Regions from separate parts of the Cumulibacter manganitolerans genome, predicted to be linked through region 2. Evidence: riboswitches for the same ligand, from Rfam matches in the RefSeq annotation. Region 2 holds a riboswitch; each other region holds the start of a gene.
What was found. Region 2 has a riboswitch for thiamine pyrophosphate ahead of F8A92_RS07350 (thiamine ABC transporter substrate-binding protein). Riboswitches for the same ligand answer to the same signal wherever they lie in the genome.
Positions count from the first base shown of each region.

Region 1: another riboswitch for thiamine pyrophosphate. It lies ahead of F8A92_RS12170 (YkoF family thiamine/hydroxymethylpyrimidine-binding protein); the one in region 2 lies ahead of F8A92_RS07350 (thiamine ABC transporter substrate-binding protein).
Region 3: another riboswitch for thiamine pyrophosphate. It lies ahead of thiC (phosphomethylpyrimidine synthase ThiC); the one in region 2 lies ahead of F8A92_RS07350 (thiamine ABC transporter substrate-binding protein).

Region 1 is NZ_WBKP01000032.1:39,676-41,930, reverse strand. It holds partial or broken gene F8A92_RS12180 (multicopper oxidase domain-containing protein) at 1-82, shown strand, start outside; gene F8A92_RS12175 (SDR family oxidoreductase) at 205-894, opposite strand; TPP riboswitch at 948-1,052, shown strand; gene F8A92_RS12170 (YkoF family thiamine/hydroxymethylpyrimidine-binding protein) at 1,101-1,748, shown strand; gene F8A92_RS12165 (ECF transporter S component) at 1,745-2,255, shown strand, end outside.
Region 2 is NZ_WBKP01000014.1:14,880-17,134, forward strand. It holds gene F8A92_RS07340 (SDR family NAD(P)-dependent oxidoreductase) at 1-361, opposite strand, end outside; gene F8A92_RS07345 (PaaI family thioesterase) at 486-896, opposite strand; TPP riboswitch at 1,105-1,210, shown strand; gene F8A92_RS07350 (thiamine ABC transporter substrate-binding protein) at 1,262-2,255, shown strand, end outside.
Region 3 is NZ_WBKP01000064.1:11,150-13,404, forward strand. It holds gene thiC (phosphomethylpyrimidine synthase ThiC) at 1-1,058, opposite strand, end outside; TPP riboswitch at 1,056-1,164, opposite strand; gene thiD (bifunctional hydroxymethylpyrimidine kinase/phosphomethylpyrimidine kinase) at 1,194-2,051, shown strand; gene F8A92_RS16325 (hypothetical protein) at 2,124-2,255, shown strand, end outside.

The sequences.
Region 1 (2,255 bases), on a different contig from region 2:
GCCCGGCAGCTACCCGTTCGTCGACCACGTGATGGCGCTCGCCGAGCGCGGGGCGCACGGCCACTTCGTCGTGACGCCCTGACGACCCGGCCCACATCGTCGTCCACCGCCGGTTGTGTTGTGCCCGCTTCGGGCGTAGTCGCCCGAAGCGAGCACACCACAACGAGAAGGTCGGCGAGGTCGCGGACGGCGGGAGGCCATCGACTACCGGCGGGTCGGGCGTACTGAGACGACCTCGAGGGTCGCGTCGGGGCTCGCCTCCACCGCGGCGCGCACCGCGCGGGCCACCGACTCCGGCGTCAGGTAGAGCTCGGGCTGATAGGTCCCGCCGTCGTGCTCGACGATCTCCCGCTGCATGTCGGTGTCCACCTTGCCGGGATGCACCGAGCTGACCCGGACGCCGTTGGGCCGCTCCTCCTCCCGCAGCACGTCGGCGAAGGCGCGCAGCGCGAACTTCGTCCCGCAGTACATCGCGTTCTCCGGATTGGTGAAGAACCCGGAGCCGGAGTTGATCAGCACGACCATCCCCCGCGTACGGCGCAGGCCCGGCAGCGTCCGCGCGGTCAGGTCGGCGACGGCGAACAGGTTCGCCTCGAAGATCTGCCGCCACTGCGCGCGGGTCGTGTCGATGACGGCGTTCTTCGTGGAGATGCCCGCGTTGTGCACCAGCAGATCCAGGTCGGGCAGCGAGGCCGCCGCCTCGGCGAGCGCCGCCTCGTCGGTGAGGTCGGCTACGAACGGCTCCGCCGACTCGAGCTCCGCGCACGCGGCGCGGGCAGCCTCCGCGGTGCGCGCGCCGATCAGGAGATGGTGCGTGGCCTGCAGCTCGCGGGCGATGGCGAGGCCCACGCCGCGCGAGCCACCGGTGATGAGGGCAATCGGTCGATCAGTCATCACCCGACCCTACTGGCCCCCTCGCGCCGCGGATGCCGGGCGCGTAGGGTGGGCGACGACCCCCGGGGAGCGCATCCAGCGCTGAGAGTGTGGCTCGGCCACAGACCCGTGAACCTGATCCGGCTCGTACCGGCGTAGGGAGTTGGGCACGCGTGGACCCTCAGCGTTCCTCGCGTCTCTTCGTTCTCGGTGGTCCGGGAGCACCGATGGACGACCGGCAACCGGCCGACCCGGCCGAGTTCGGGATCGGCATGCGCTACAGCCTGCATCCGGCGAGCGACGACTTCGTGCACGTCATCCTCACCGCGATCGCCGAGGCGGGCGACGGCGACGGCACACTCGATATCGACACCGGGCCGGTGAGCACGTACGTCGGGGCCACCGCCGCCCCTGCGGAGCCGGCGCTCGCCGGCTACCTGCTACGCACCGTCGGCGCCGCGGCGCGCGCGATGGACGGCGGCCACCTCGTCACCCACGTGCTGCTGTCGCGCGGGTGCCCCGGCGAGATGGAGTGCACCCTCCTCGATCGCTATGCGCTGCCCACGCCGGACGCCGTGGCGCTCGAACCGGCCGGCCTGGACGCCGACGTCCAGTGGTCGCTGTACCCGCTGATGGACGGCGACAGCGGGCACGGCGCGCACCTCGAGCCCATCGAGCGGGCGATCGAGCAGGCCAAGCAGTCCGGCCTGGAGGTGACCCCCGCGCACTTCGCGACGATGCTGCGCGGCGACCTCGCGCAGGCCCTCGAGCTCGTCTTCACGACCTGGTCCGAGGTCGGCCGCAGCGTGCCGCACGTCGTGTGCCACCTGACCATCTCCATCGGATCCCCCTCGCGAACGGAGCAGCACGCATGAGCACCTCGGAAACCGACCGCATCGCCCGCAAGCCGTCCGTCCAGCGCGGCTGGCGCCTGCACGACCTCGTCCTCATCGCCGTCCTCGGCGCCGTCTTCGGCTTCCTGTACTACGCGCTCGTGCAGGCCTGGCTCGCGCTGTCCATCGCGATGGGCCCCTCGGGCGACCTCGCGCAGAACATCCTGTGGGGCGGCTGGATGGTCGTGGCGCCGCTGGCGCTCTACATCACCCGCAAGCCCGGCGCGGGCATCGTCGCGGAGGTGATCGCCTCGGTGATCGAGGTCGTCGTGCTCGGCTCGCCGGTCGGCCCGAAGCTGTTCCTGACGGCGCTCGTGCAGGGCGTCGGCGTCGAGCTGGTGTTCGCCGCGACGCGCTACCGCCGGTGGACGTGGGGCACCTTCGCGCTGTCCGGACTGGTCGGCGGCGCCGCCATCTTCGTGTACGAGGCGAGCGTCCTGGGCTGGTGGGGGCAGAGCATCGTCGTGTGGCGGGCGATCATCCACCTGG
Region 2 (2,255 bases):
CGATCACCGAGTCGATGAGCTCGACCGACATCTTCGTCGCGTACTGCGCGTCCGGGATGCCGGCGTTGTTGATCAGGATCGTCGGGACGCCGACCTGATCGACCGCGCTCTGGTAGGCCGCGAAGATGGAGTCGGCGTCGGTCACGTCCATCTCGATCGCCACCGCCCGCCCGCCCGCGGCGGTGATCTCCTCGACCAGCTGGTCCAGCTTGGCCTTCCGCCGCGCGGTGACCACGACCGTGGCACCCGAGGCGGCGATCACCTGCGCGAACCGTCGTCCGAGGCCCGAGCTCGCACCGGTCACGAAGGCGATGTCGCCGGTCAGGTCGGCCGCGTTGTTCGGCAGCGGGTACTGGGTCATGAAGTCCTCCGAGAGTCGATAGTTCGCACTGCTAGGAATTCTTATCAGCAAACCCGCCGAGGCGCTGCCTTTGCGGCGATCCGGGGCACGGAACGCCGTGGCGCCGCGCGGCCCGCTCCTCCGGCTACCCGGGGATGATCGACTTCGTCACCGTCGCGGTGGCCACGACATGTCCCTCGGCCCGCGCCTCGGCGCGCAGGAACGCCAGCGACCTGCCGACCCGCACCACCTCGGCGGTGAGCCGGACGGTCGATCCGCCGGGTACGCCCTTCATCAGCGAGATGTTCACGGCATGCGACACCGCGATCTTGTCCTCCGCGAGGTGCGGGAGCAGCGCCAGGTAGCAGGTCATGTCGAGCAGGGTGTAGACGACGCCGCCGTGCAGCCAGCCGCCCGGTCCCTGGGTGGGCTCATCGACCACGAAGGTCGCGCCGGCCGCCGGGTCGTCCGCGTCGATGAGCGAGACGCCCAGAAAGCGGTGCAGCGGTAGGTCGATGATCGCGGCGACGCGCGCCTGCAGGGCCGAGCTGTCCATAGGTTGTTCCTCCGGTCGCCACGATACGGCCCGGCGCATCGGAGGATCGAGCCGATCTCGGGTGGGTGCCCCGACCGGCGCCCCTCGGGTCCGGTCAGCGGTCTCCGCCAAAACGTCGCCGAGTCGGGGCACTGTCCACCCCGAATGCCCAATGCCCCTCCAGGACGTCGATCTCCGGAGCGCGCGGCGCCGGACTATGCTGGCCGCAGCACAACGACAGGGGAGCGCCACGCGGCGCTGAGAGTGCGGATCGTCCGCAGACCCTCGAACCTGATCCGGTTAGCACCGGTGTAGGAAGTCGGGAAACTCAGTCGAAGACCCCGCGCCAGCGGGCGATCGAGCTCCCTCGCAGCAATGGAGGGAACATGTCGAAGCACAGTGCGGCGCTCGCCGCGATCACCATCACCGCCGCGGTGACGCTCAGCGCCTGCGGCGTCGGCGGCGGCGGCTCGTCCGACGCCAAGACCGTCACGGTCATGACGCACGACTCGTGGGCGGCGCCGGCCGAGCTGATCAAGAAGTTCGAGAAGGACTCCGGATACACGGTCAAGATCCAGACCGCCGGCGACGCAGGCGAGCTCACCAACAAGCTCATCCTCAGCAAGGACAACCCGAGTGCCGACGTCGTCTTCGGCATCGACAACACCCTCGGCATCCGCGCCGTCGACGCCGGCGTGTTCAGGCCGTACTCCTCGGCCAAGGCGACCGATCAGGCGAAGAGCCTCGCGCTGCCCGGAGCGGACGACGACCTGACGGCCATCGATTACGGCGACGTCTGCCTGAACGTCGACAACGGCTGGTTCGCGTCGCACGGGCTGGCCGCACCGACCTCGCTGGACGACCTGATCAAGCCCGAGTACCGGGACCTGCTCGTCACCCCGAGCGCTGTCACCTCGTCGCCCGGCACCGCCTTCTTCCTCGCCACGGTGGCGAAGTACGGCGAGAACGGCTGGCAGGGCTACTGGACCAAGCTGCGCGACAACGGCGTCAAGATCACCAGCGGGTGGACCGACGCCTACTCGGTCGACTTCTCCGGCGGCGAAGGCAAGGGGTCCCGCCCGATCGTGGTCTCGTACGCGTCCTCGCCACCGTTCACCATCCCCAAGGGCGGCGGCGAGCCCACGACCTCCGCCGTGCTGTCCACCTGCTTCCGGCAGATCGAGTACGCCGGGGTCGTGAAGGGCACCGACAACACGAAGGGTGCCGAGGCGTTCATCGACTTCATCAGCGAGCCGGCGTTCCAGAAGTCGATCCCTGACAACATGTACATGTACCCGGCCAGCGGGGCCGCGCTGCCCGCGGACTGGGCGAAGTACGCTCCGCTGGCCACCGACCCGCTCACCGTCGACCCGTCGACGA
Region 3 (2,255 bases), on a different contig from region 2:
AGCTGCGCGGCGTCGTTAGCGTCCGCAATGGAGCCGGGGCGAAGGCCGTCTCCCAGCGAGAACGCGACGTCGTAGCGCGCGAAGATCTCGCAAAGCTCGTCGAAGTGCGTGTACAGGAAGGACTCCTGGTGGTGGGCAAGGCACCACCCGGCCATGATCGAGCCGCCCCGCGAGACGATGCCGGTGACCCGGTCCGCGGTGAGCGGCACGTACGCCAGGCGCACGCCGGCGTGGATGGTCATGTAGTCCACGCCCTGCTCGCACTGCTCGATGACCGTGTCGCGGAAGATCTCCCAGGTCAACGCTGATGCGTTGCCGTCCACCTTCTCCAGCGCCTGATAGATCGGAACCGTTCCGATCGGGACGGGGCTGTTGCGCAGGATCCATTCCCGGGTGGTGTGGATGTCATCGCCGGTCGACAGGTCCATCACGGTGTCGGCGCCCCAGCGGGTTGCCCAGGTGAGCTTCTCGACCTCTTCGGCGATCGACGACGTGACGGCGGAGTTGCCGATGTTGGCGTTGATCTTGGTCAGAAACGCCTTGCCGATGATCATCGGCTCGGACTCGGGGTGGTTCACGTTCGCCGGGATGATCGCGCGTCCGGCCGCGAGCTCGTCACGCACCAGCTCGGGGCTGCACCCTTCGCGCAGCGCGACGAATCGCATCTCCGACGTGATCTCACCGCGACGCGCGTAGTGCATCTGGGTCACCGTCCTGCCGTGTGCGGACCGGAGCGGCTCGCGCCGCGGTCCCAGCCAGTCGGTGGACGCCTCGCCACGCCGAACCGCCGCCCGGCCGTCGTCCGCAAGACGCCGCCCGCGACCCCGGTAGGTCTCGACGTCATCGCGGGCATTGATCCAGTCGGCGCGCAGGGCCGGGAGGCCGGAGCGGGGATCGGAGCCGGGGCCGCACGTGCGATAGACCAGCACGTCCTCGTTCGGAACGCCGCCGGGGCTGTCGGACAGCTTGATCGCCGTCATCGGGACACGCACGTCGGCGTCCCCGAGAATCACGGCACGGTGCTGGGGATGAATTTCGGGCATTTCCGGGGTACGCATTGCTAGCGCCTCCTCTTCCTTCGCCGGCATGATCCGGACAGGTTCGAACGGTCCGGACGGCGTCAGTCCGATCTCAGCCCGTGCCCGGGCTCCCGTGGGTGCGACCGATAGTAGCCACCTCGCTAGGGTGCTGTCATGCCAGACCCGAAACGGCACCCGACACGACCACCGGTTGCCCTGTCGATCGCGGGTTCGGACCCTTCCGGCGGCGCCGGTATCCAGGCGGACCTGAAGACGTTCAGCGCACTCGGCACCTACGGCACGTGCGTCATCACGGCCCTGACCGCACAATCAACGCGGACCGTGACGATGGTGCATCCGATCCCCGTGCCGGTCGTCCGCGAGCAGCTGACGACGCTCGTCGAGGACGTGCGGATCGACGTCGTCAAGGTGGGGATGCTCGGCTCGGCAGAGCTGATCGAGATGATCCACGACGTGCTGACGGATGGGCCGCTGCGCACCACACCGGTGGTGCTGGACCCCGTGATGGTCTCCAGCGTCGGCACGCCCCTGCTCGCCGCGGACGCATTAGCTGCGCTCAGGGCGTTGGTGAGTCGCGTCGACGTCGTTACGCCGAATCTTCCGGAGGCCGCTGTCCTGCTGGACGAGCCCGCGGCGGCGTCCGTATCCGAGATGCAACGGCAGGCCGAGCGGCTCGTCGGCGCCGGTGCGAGTCGAGTGCTGCTCAAGGGCGGCCACCTTGAGGGTGAGCGGTCGGTCGATGTCTGGCTCGACTCCTCCGGCGGTGCTGTCACGCGTCTCTCCGCGCCACGGGTGGCCACGCGGGACACACACGGCACCGGCTGCACTCTGAGCTCGGCAGTGGCGGCGTTCTATCCACGGCGCGGTGACTGGTTGCCAGCCGTACGCGCGGCGAAAGAGTGGTTGACCGGCGCGTTGCGCCACGGGCCCGTCCTCGACATCGGGCACGGTCCCGGCCCGGTCCATCACTTCTACGAGCAAACCCGCTGGCACGAAGAGCCCGCGCCGTAGGCCACAACGCCACGGCGGACCCATGCAACTGCCACCCGCTTCACGCATTGCCCCACTCGGTGAAGTCCGTCGGTGCAGAATCAGCGCCAGCAATGGGGTCACGTCGTGCAGCACGCGGCAGCACGCATGACCCATGGAGTGATCTTGGCCAAGCCCACAGCAGTCCTCGCGGATAGCACTCAGTTGATCCGGATCGCATTTCCC